Regions from separate parts of the Variovorax sp. dw_954 genome, predicted to be linked through region 2. Evidence: predicted binding sites of a transcription regulator. Region 2 holds the regulator's gene; each other region holds the start of a gene.
The links. The regulator LexA, encoded in region 2, represses DNA repair genes until DNA is damaged. The targets are predictions, from matches to a motif close to ACTGTATNNNNATACAGT.
Positions count from the first base shown of each region.

Region 1: the regulator LexA is predicted to act here: its motif matches at 1,518-1,535, upstream of imuA (translesion DNA synthesis-associated protein ImuA).
Region 3: the regulator LexA is predicted to act here: its motif matches at 1,251-1,268, upstream of HB681_RS15375 (PA0069 family radical SAM protein).

Region 1 is NZ_JAAVVD010000002.1:534,772-538,040, reverse strand. Features, by position in the region: gene HB681_RS05635 (DNA polymerase Y family protein) at 1-750, opposite strand, end outside; gene imuA (translesion DNA synthesis-associated protein ImuA) at 719-1,504, opposite strand; gene HB681_RS05625 (outer envelope protein) at 1,766-2,593, shown strand; gene HB681_RS05620 (AraC family transcriptional regulator) at 2,739-3,269, shown strand, end outside.
Region 2 is NZ_JAAVVD010000048.1:3,321-6,589, forward strand. Features, by position in the region: gene HB681_RS36635 (D-2-hydroxyacid dehydrogenase family protein) at 1-696, opposite strand, end outside; gene HB681_RS36640 (hypothetical protein) at 763-1,077, opposite strand; gene lexA (transcriptional repressor LexA) at 1,189-1,875, opposite strand; gene HB681_RS36650 (asparaginase) at 1,950-2,942, shown strand; gene adk (adenylate kinase) at 2,995-3,269, opposite strand, start outside.
Region 3 is NZ_JAAVVD010000008.1:229,986-233,254, forward strand. Features, by position in the region: gene HB681_RS15365 (glutathione S-transferase) at 1-258, shown strand, start outside; gene HB681_RS15370 (hypothetical protein) at 277-894, opposite strand; gene HB681_RS15375 (PA0069 family radical SAM protein) at 1,278-2,366, shown strand; gene HB681_RS15380 (isoprenylcysteine carboxylmethyltransferase family protein) at 2,515-3,075, opposite strand; gene HB681_RS15385 (dialkylrecorsinol condensing enzyme) at 3,195-3,269, shown strand, end outside.

The DNA of each region.
Region 1 (3,269 bases), on a different contig from region 2:
TTTCTCGCTCATCAGGCGGCGCAGGTGCGCCATGTCCTGCGTGGGCTGGGCCGTGCGTACGGTGACGCTTTGGTGCGGCGGCAGGTTGACGCCGTTGAAGCGCTTGAGGTCGAGCGTCCATTGCAGTTCCAGCGCCACCGCGCCGCGCTGGCGTGCGCGCAGCCAGACCTGCAGTGCGGACAACAGGCGGTTGGCCGACCACATGAGCTCGGGCGCGGTTTCGGCGAGCGCGGGCAACTCCAGTTTTTGCTCGAACACGTCGGGCAGCGTGAGCCAGGTGTACTGGTCGGGGCGCAGGCCCCAGGCGACATCCAGCGTTTCCCTCAAGGCCGTATCGAAGCGCCGCGCCAGCCCGCCACGCGGCAGCGCCGCGACATCGCCCCAGGTCTGGCAGCCGAGGCGGGCCAGCACGTCGAGGTGCGGCAGGGCCGCCGTGAGGGTGTCCAGCGGCAAGGCCGCCGGCACATCGGCGGGTGGCTTCTGGCCGCGGGCGAACAGGCGCAGGCGGGCCAGCGCGATCAGGCTGGTCGCGCCTTGCGCCCGCTGCACGCGCCCCTCTGACGGGTTTGCAGCGGAAATCTGGCGCATCAACGAAAGCCGGCCACCCCACAAGCGTTCGCAAGCCGAGACATCGAGGAGCAAGCCCTCGTCGAGCCAGGCCACCCGCGGCGTGAACTGCAGCGCCCACCAGCCGAGTGCCTCGCGCGGGAGTTCGGGTTCAGGCTGCCACCGGAGCGCGACCCAATGCACCTTGTGCTCCTTTCCATGTGTCGATCCGGACCACGACAGGGCCCAGCTCGAGGGGCGCGCCTTGCGGGTGCAGGCGCGCCTTGCGACGCATCTGGCTGGCGGCCAGCAGCGCGCTCATGCGACCGTTGCGCGCGGGCAGCGTGAGCGGCATGGCCAGCGGCGGGCCGCGGCGCTTGAGCAGGTGGACCTGCATATGGGCCTCGTCACGCACCACCTGCAAGCGCAGCCGCGCCGGGGAAGCCGTTTGCGCGACCGATTCGGGCCGGAACACGAACAACAGCGCCTCGTGCTGCGCCGCCGCGAGTTGCAATCGACGCAGTTCGCCCACGCGCGCCTGCGGCAGCCAGGCGAGAACGGCGGCCACGTCGGCGCAGCGCAGTGCCTGCTCGCAGGCCCAGAGGCAGGCGCCGGACGCCTGGCCCCGAATCCACATCAAGGCCTCCACCGGCAACCCTCCCGCCGCCAGCGCCGGACCAAAAGGCTCGTGCGGCGCACCGACCATCACCACCGGCCCGCCCCGGTCCTGCACCGCCTGCGCCAGGGCCGGCAACAGCAACTGCCAGACATGCGCCTCGGGCGTGGATTGCAGCACCTCCGTCATGGCGCCGACGGGCCAGCCGCCGCCGGGCAGTTCGGCATCCAGCGCGGCATGGCCGGTGGCGACGACCTGCGCGTCGGCACCGCCCAGCTCGTCGCCGCGCCACACGTTGTGGCGCCCGGAAGCGAGGAAAGAGTCGAGGGAAAGAAGGCCCATGATGGAATCGATGACTGTATTTTTATACAGTATTTTGATGCCATGGTTTTTTCTTTTTCAAGCGGGGCCTAGCGCTTGTCCCGCACAGGTACGTCTCGATCCTGAAAGGCTGTCAATGGGCCGGAGAGCCAATGGAAGGTCGTCAGGCAACTGCATAAACTGACCTCCAGCAGCACCCTAATGACCGGCGAGTCAGTTCTGGCACACTTCCTGCACGTTTTGTTTCATCTCCTTTCCCAACCTTTCCCGACCGTGTTCCCCATGAAATCCAAAGCAGCGAATGGGTTCGCTGGCGTTGCAATCGCCGCCCTCGCCTTCGCCAGTTCCTTCGCCCACGCCGACTTCCTCGACTGGAGCGACACCTCCGTCGGCTACCGCTACGGCACCCAGTTCCGCGAGCCCTTCAACAAGCAGGACATCGCGAAGAACGTCGTCAACTTCACCCACGCGGATGGCTTCAAGTACGGCACCAACTACCTGAACATCGACGTGCTCAAGTCCGACAGCAAGGACAGCGACGCGACGGAAACGTACATCGTCTATCGCAACACGCTCGATCTCGGCAAGATCACCGGCAACAGCCTTGCCCTGGGACCGGTGCGCGGACTGGGCATCACCAGCGGCCTCGACTGGAACCACAAGAACGATCCCGGCTACGCCTCGCGCAAGCAGATGCTCGTCCTCGGCCCGACCTTCATGATGGACGTGCCAGGCTTCCTCAACGTCAGCGTGCTGGCCCTGTGGGAAAGCAACGAACCCAACAGCATCGACAAGCGCTATTACTACAAGACGCACCCGGCACTGAGCCTGGCCTGGGCAATCCCCCTGGGCGACACCAACCTGTCGTTCGAGGGCTACCTGAACTGGATCGCACCCAAGGGCAAGGACGAGTTCGGCGTGAACACCGCCACCGAAACCAACTTCGACGGCATACTCTGGTACGACGCGGGCGTGCCGCTCAACTGGGGCAAGAACAAGTTCCGGGTGGGCCTGGAATACCAGTACTGGCGCAACAAGTTCGGCAACCCCAGCAGCGTCCCGGGCTCGCTCGCGAAGACGCCGCAGATCCGCGCCGAATACCACTTCTGACGCTGGTCGGCCGATGCGCGGCGGCCGCATTTCCGCATGCCGCATCGGTTGCGACCCTGATGGAAGAGTGCGACCCGCCTCCTAAAATCCGTCGCGAAAATCGGTTCAATCCCGCTGCGGCGGCACCCAGTGCGAAGGGCACTTCATGGAAGCGTGGTTCAGTTCGGAAATGCAGCCGATTTGCCAGTCGCCGATGTTCGTCTCCACCGACCCCGACGTGGTCAAGCTGCAGACCACCGGCGCCTTCAAGGCGCACGACCTGTTCTGGGGCAAAGGCAAGGTCGATGCGGCGCTGTATGGCGCGCATGTCGGCTCGCTCTCATTCTTCGTCCTCCAGTATGGTGCGGCGGTGCGCATCGAGCCGGGGCAACTCGACGGCTTCGTGCTGTTCCAGGTGCCGCTCGCGGGCTCGGCGGAGATCCGGGTGGACGGCAGGCCCGTGGCCGCTTCGCCCAGCACCGGCGCGGTGATCTCGCCCAACCTTGGCCTGGAACTCGACTGGCATGAAGGCTGCCGCCAGCTGCTCGTGAAGATTCCGCGCGAGCGTGTGGAAAACACCTGCCGCGGCCTCCTCGACGACGACCTGTCCCGGCCCATCGAATTCGACCCGGAACTGCAGCTCGACAACGACGCGGGCCGCAGCTGGCAGCATCAACTGGCCAGCCACTTCTGCAAC
Region 2 (3,269 bases):
CAAGTCCGCCAGGGTCACGATGCCGCGTGTCTCGTCCATGAGCCGCAGGTGCACCGAGAGCACATCGGACATCTCGAACAATGCCTCGCGGCTCGGCGCGATCTGCAGTCCGTCGGATCGCGCCTTGGCGCAACTCGCTTCACGTCCCCAGATGACGACCTGCATGCCGAAGGCCTGTCCATAGCGCGCCACCAGTTGCCCGATGCGGCCGTAGCCCCAGATACCGAGCGTCTTGCCCTTGAGCACCGATCCCAGGCCGAAGTTCGGCGGCATCGAGGCCGACTTGAGGCCGGACTGCTGCCATGCGCCGTGCTTGAGGTTGCTGATGTACTGCGGCAGCCGGCGCATCGCGGACATGATCAGGGCCCAGGTCAACTCGGCTGGAGCAAGCGGCGAACCGCTGCCCTCGGCCACCGCGACGCCCAATTCGCTGCAGGCGTTCACGTCGATGTGGCTGCCCACACGGCCGGTTTGCGAAATGAGCTTGAGCTTGGGCAGCTTCTCGACCAGTTGCCGGGAGATCTGGGTGCGCTCGCGAATCAGGACGATCACGTCAGCGTCTCTCAATCGCACCGACAGTTGGCCGATCCCCTTGACGGTGTTGGTATAGACCTTGGCGGCATAGGCGTCGAGCTTGCTCGCGCAGCGCAATTTGCGCACCGCATCCTGGTAGTCGTCGAGGATCACGATATTCATGGCACGTTATTGTGCCTTGCACCCTCGAAGGCCGTGCGCTGCGTGTGTCGCGCCCGCAAGGATGGCTCAATGCATCAGGCGCCTGGCATCGTCCGCGGCTTCCAGCGCGGCGAGCCGGTCGAGCTCGGCGCAGACATCGGCCATGCGGCCCGAGATGACGACGCGGCCCGCACCGGTGGTCGTGCGCTGTGCATCCAGTATGCGCACCACGCGCAAGGGCCTGGCGCCAGGCGTCGGCTTGCTCGCGGATGCGCGGGCCGTGCATCCGGGGCGCACCGCCACGTAGCGCAGCCCGCTCCGGCGACGCGCGGGCATCCATCGGCTGGCCAGCGATTGCAGGGGCGTGAAGATTTCAGCCAAGGTCAGAAAAGCGATTCCCATGTGAACTCCAGATTGGTCAGAGGTTGAACACAGGCAGGATTTCTTCAGGTCGACCGCAACAGGGTGATGGCCTCTTCGCCATACGCCCGCCACCTGTTGCGTCGGTAATGGCTACATCAGCATCGTGTTCCGGATCAGGCCGACGGCCAGGCCTTCGATTTCAAAGGGCTCGCCCGGCTGCACGATGATGGTGGGGTAGTCGGGGTTTTCGGCATGCAGCTCGATCACCTGCTTGTTGCGCCGCAGCCGCTTGACGGTGACTTCATCGCCGAGGCGGGCGACGACGATCTGGCCGTTGCGCACTTCCTTGGTGGACTGGACTGCGAGCAGGTCGCCATCCATGATGCCCGCGTCGCGCATGGACATGCCGCGCACCTTGAGCAGATAGTCGGGCTGGCGTTGGAACAGCGTGTTTTCGACGTAGTAGGTCTGATCGATGTGTTCCTGCGCGAGGATCGGCGAGCCTGCCGCGACTCGGCCGACCAAGGGGAGCGCCAATTGGGCCATGCCGGGCAGGCCCAGCGAATACTGGCTGGAGCGTGTTTCGTTGATGGCGCGCAAGACCTCGCCCTTCAGGCGGATGCCGCGCGAGGTGCCGCTGACCAGTTCGATGACGCCCTTGCGCGCCAGCGCCTGCAAATGTTCTTCGGCCGCGTTGGCGGACTTGAAGCCCAATTCAGCCGCGATTTCTGCTCGTGTGGGCGGCGCGCCGGTCCGGGCAATAGCGCTCTGGATCAAGTCCAGGATCTGCTGCTGGCGGGCGGTAAGCTTGACGGCAAAGTTCGACAGGTTGAGCATGCGCTTGACTCCTTGCGGCACTGGTTGAATATCCAGTACCTGTATTTTTAACCAGTTTCTGAAAGATGGCAAGCATGGTCGCGAGCAAGGCAGTGAAGGAGTCCAGGCGCGTGGTGGTCCTCGGCACGGGAGGCACCATTGCCGGCCGGTCCACGCAGCCCGGCGACAACATCGGCTACACGGCGGCGGAGGTCGGCGTGTCGGAGTTGCTGGGTGGCATCGAGGTGGCTGGCGTCACGTTGCAGTCGGAGCAGGTGGCACAGGTGGACAGCAAGGACATGGACTTCGCGATCTGGCAGCGCCTGGCCGCGCGTTGCGCGCATTGGCTGGTGCAGCCAGATGTCGTCGGTCTCGTGATCACGCATGGGACCGATACGCTGGAAGAGACGGCCTTCTTCCTGCATTCGACGCTGCGGTCGCAGAAGCCTGTGGTGTTGACATGTGCGATGCGGCCGGCGACGTCGCTGTCGCCTGACGGGCCGCAGAACGTGCGGGATGCGGTAGTCGTTGCGGCTACGGCAAATGCGAGCGGTGTGCTCGCGGTCTGCGCGGGAGTGATCCATGGGGCGCTCGATGTGCAGAAGGTCCACACCTATCGGCTCGATGCCTTCTCTTCCGGCGACGCCGGACCGATCGGCTATGTCGAGGAGGGTGCGGTTCGTTCCGTGCGGAGCTGGCCCTCGACGAGCACACAGTGGTCGCCGGCGGAGATCGACGCAGTTTCAGGCGCCAGTGCTGCGCCTCGCGTGGAAATCATGCTGAGCCATGCCGGCGCGAGCGGCGCGATCGTCGATTCGCTGGTCCGGGAGCATGCAGTTGGAGGCACGGACGCCGTCCAGGGGTTGGTGCTGGCCGCCACCGGCAACGGCACGCTGCATCACGCGTTGGAGGCGGCTGCGCTCAGGGCGCAGGCAGCGGGCATCGCGGTACTGCGCGCCACGCGTTGCTCCAATGGCCGCATCCTGCCCAAACCCGGGGATGCGTTGCGCGATGCCGGCGGGCTGAGTCCGGTCAAGGCGCGCATTGCACTCATGCTTGAATTGCTGACTCGCCAGCCGTCGCGCTGACGCAGCGCGTCGAATCAGGGGCCCGCGTCCGGGCCCCGCTTCTCGCTCTCGCTTAGTTGCTCAACGCCGCGAAGGCCCGTTGCGTGATGTCGTCCACGCTGCCGACGCCGGCGATGGCGCGGTACTTCGGCGCGGCCTCAGGCTCGGTCTTGGCCCAGGTGGCGTAGTAGTTCACCAGCGGGCGGGTTTGCTGGCTGTAGACGTCGAGCCGATGGCGCACGGTCTCTTCGTTGTCGTCGGGGCGCTGGATCAGCGGCTCGCCGGTCACGTCGTCGATGCCTTCGACCTTGGGCGGATTGAACTTGACGTGGTAGGTGCGGCCCGATG
Region 3 (3,269 bases), on a different contig from region 2:
GACATCGACCGCATCGTGGAGATCTGGAAGGAATGTCTCGGTAAATTTGACGGGCCCTACCTTTTCGGCAAGAAGCCCGGGCTGGCGGACGCCATGTACGCGCCGGTGGTGACGCGCTTCATCACCTATGACGTGAAGCTGCCGCCCGCCTGCGCGGGCTACGTCAAGCACATGATGGAACTGCCCGAGATGAAGGAGTGGATCGCCGCGGCGAAGCAGGAGCCGGAGGCGATCGACGAGTTGGAAGCGGAGTTCTAGGGTCTGTTCAGCGCAGCCCTAGCGGGAGAAGGTGCTGTTCCCGTCGCCGTCCGCCGCAACCTTCTGGAATTGCAGATACGGCGCCTCGGTGCGCTGCGCCTTGGCCGGTACGCGTTCGCGTTGCCTGCGACGCTCGAGTTCCCTTGCTTCGGCGTCACGGCGCGACTTCTCGACCAGATGCGCCTGGATCATTTGCTGGTGCCGGGCTTCCGCAGTCGCCTGCTGCTGCGCGACTTGCTCGGCCCTGGCCACGGCCGCCTCGGCGGCGGCGCGGTCGCGCTGCTGCTCGAGGTACCAGGCGCCGCCGCCAAGGACGGCCAGCAACAGGCCGAAGAGCATCGTCACGCGCCCCCACTGCGACGGCCCCTTGCCTTCGGGATAGTGGATTTCCACCCAGGATGAAACGACAGGCTCCGAAGAGACCGCCTGCGCCAGCTTGCGGTCATGCGCGGCGCGCATGTCGGGGTTGCGCAGCACCTTGTAGGCTTCCCTCACGTCCGCCAACCTGGCGTCGGCGCCGGCATCCACACGGAGGCGTTCACGCGTGAACGTTGCCAGGGTTTTATTGAACGCGCGATCAATCTCGCCGGACTTGGCGTTCCCATGGACGCCCAGCACGCTGTATGCAGACCTCATCACTTCCCCCTGCGGGCAAGGACGCGTGCCGGCAACCTGCCGGGACATCGATCCGCACCCTGATTTTATGTATCGTGATGTTACGTCGCGCCCGGGGCAGGCGCAATTAGCACATAGGACCCCACTCCGACAGGGCACGCGTCGGGAGCGGGCAATAAGTTCTACTCGGAGGCCTTGCCGACGGTGACGAAGTAGGAAGCGACGACAACGCCCACGCTCACGAGACAAGCAATAGCAATCGACATGGGGAACCTCTCAGAAGAGTTGACGAATGTTGACAGTTTAAGGGTAAACCCTAGTTCGTGTTTGTAAAGGGAATGGATGTGTCGCTGGCGTCCGACACCGGATAGCGACATACTGTGAATACATCCAGTATTTTCGTCATGACCGATACCTTCATTCCCGTCCATGCCCTCAAGGGCCGCGGCGCGGCGACGCGCATCCCGCATCGCTTCGAGAAGGACGCGCGCGACGCTTACGACGACGGCTGGGGCACGCTGGAGGACGATGCCGCCGAGCAAAGATCGGCGCCGCAAACCGAGGTCCGCTTCGAGGATGCGAAATCGGTGCTCGGCGAAAACGATTCGCCGGACGTTCCCTTCGACCGCTCGCTCAACCCGTACCGGGGCTGCGAGCATGGCTGCATCTACTGCTTCGCGCGGCCGACCCACAGCTACCTCAACCTGTCGCCGGGGCTGGACTTCGAGACCAAGCTCATTGCCAAGCGCAACATCGCGCAAGTGCTGCGCGCCGAACTCGGGCGGAAGAACTACCGGCCCAGCCAGATCGCGATCGGCACCGCCACCGATTGCTACCAGCCGATCGAGCGCGAACTCCGCCTGACGCGTTCCGTCATCGAGGTATTGCACGAGACGCATCACCCCTTCGCCATCGTGACCAAGTCGAGCGCCGTCGAGCACGACCTGGACCTGATCGCGCCGATGGCGGCGGACCGTCTCGCCGCCGTCTACATCACCGTGACCACGCTCGACGGCGAACTCGCGCGCAAGCTGGAACCGCGCGCCGCCGCGCCGCACCGGCGCCTGCGCACGATCCGCACGCTGGTGGACGCGGGCGTGCCGGTCGGCGTGAGCGTCTCGCCGCAGATTCCGTTCGTCAACGAAGACATGGAGAAGGTGCTCGAAGCCGCCTGGGAGGCCGGCGCGCGGCGCGCCTTCTACAACGTGATCCGGCTGCCCTGGGAGGTGGCGCCGCTGTTCAAGCAGTGGCTCGAACTGCACTACCCGCAGCGCGCGGGCCGCATCATGGCGCGCATCCGGGACATGCGCGGCGGCAAGGACTACGACGCCGACTTCGCAACGCGCATGAAGGGCAGCGGCCTCTGGGCCGAACTCATCCGGCAGCGCTTCGAGAAGGCGACGCAGCGCATCGGCTTCAACCGCGAGCGCATTCCCATGGACCTCGAGGCCTTCCGGCCGCCGGGAGCGGTGGGGCAGCGGAGCTTGTTCTGACGCATTGGAATTCGGACAGCCGAACGCAGAAGGAATACAAAAACTCGCAGAAGTCGCAGAAGGAATTCAAGCAAAGGAAATCTTTGGAATTTCTTTTGCGACTTCTGCGAAACCTTTGCGACTTCTGCGTTCGGTCTTCGCATTCAGTTCACAGCACGAATGGAATGAAGCGTCGCGTTCCGCGCATATACGCCCGATAGGCCTCGCCGAAGTGCTGCAGGCACTCCTTCTCGTCCCGCAAGGCGGTGATGAACAGCAGCACCGTGGCGGCCAGCACCAGCGCCAGGCCGACCCATGAAAACTGCTTCAGGAAGGCGCCCCAGGCCAGGAAGATCAGCGCCGCGTACATCGGATGGCGGATGTAGCGGAAGGCGCCGCTCGTCACCAGGGCGCTGGTCTTCTCGAAGCCGAGCAGGGCGTCGTCCTGGCGGTCCTCTGTCGGTCGCCCCACCCGCTTGAGCAGGCGCACGGCATGCAGCGGCAGCCATGCGGAGGCGACCAGCAGCAGCCAGGACAGCAATTGATGCGGCGCCAAGGGGTCGTCGCCCCAGACCGGGAGGTTCAACAGGACCAGCAGCAGGATGCATTCCCACGCGAAGAAGCGATAGAAGCCGTGCGAGCCGGGGCGCCGCAATGCGCCGCGCGAGACGTGCAGCAGCGCGGCAGACCCGGCGAGAAAGGCGGCGACGAGAACGAGAGGGTGGAGCATGGCGCCGAATCTACACGCCGCGCCAGGCGAGGCTGCCGGCCCACGTCTTGCGTACGTCACAGAGATTTCACACTGTCATATTCCCCTACACTCGCACGTCTTCCCCGCCTGTTGCCCCTGTGACCTCACTTCCGCTGAGCGCGACCGCGCCTCCCAAGCGCGTGCTCGCCATTCGCTATTCCCAGACGGGACAA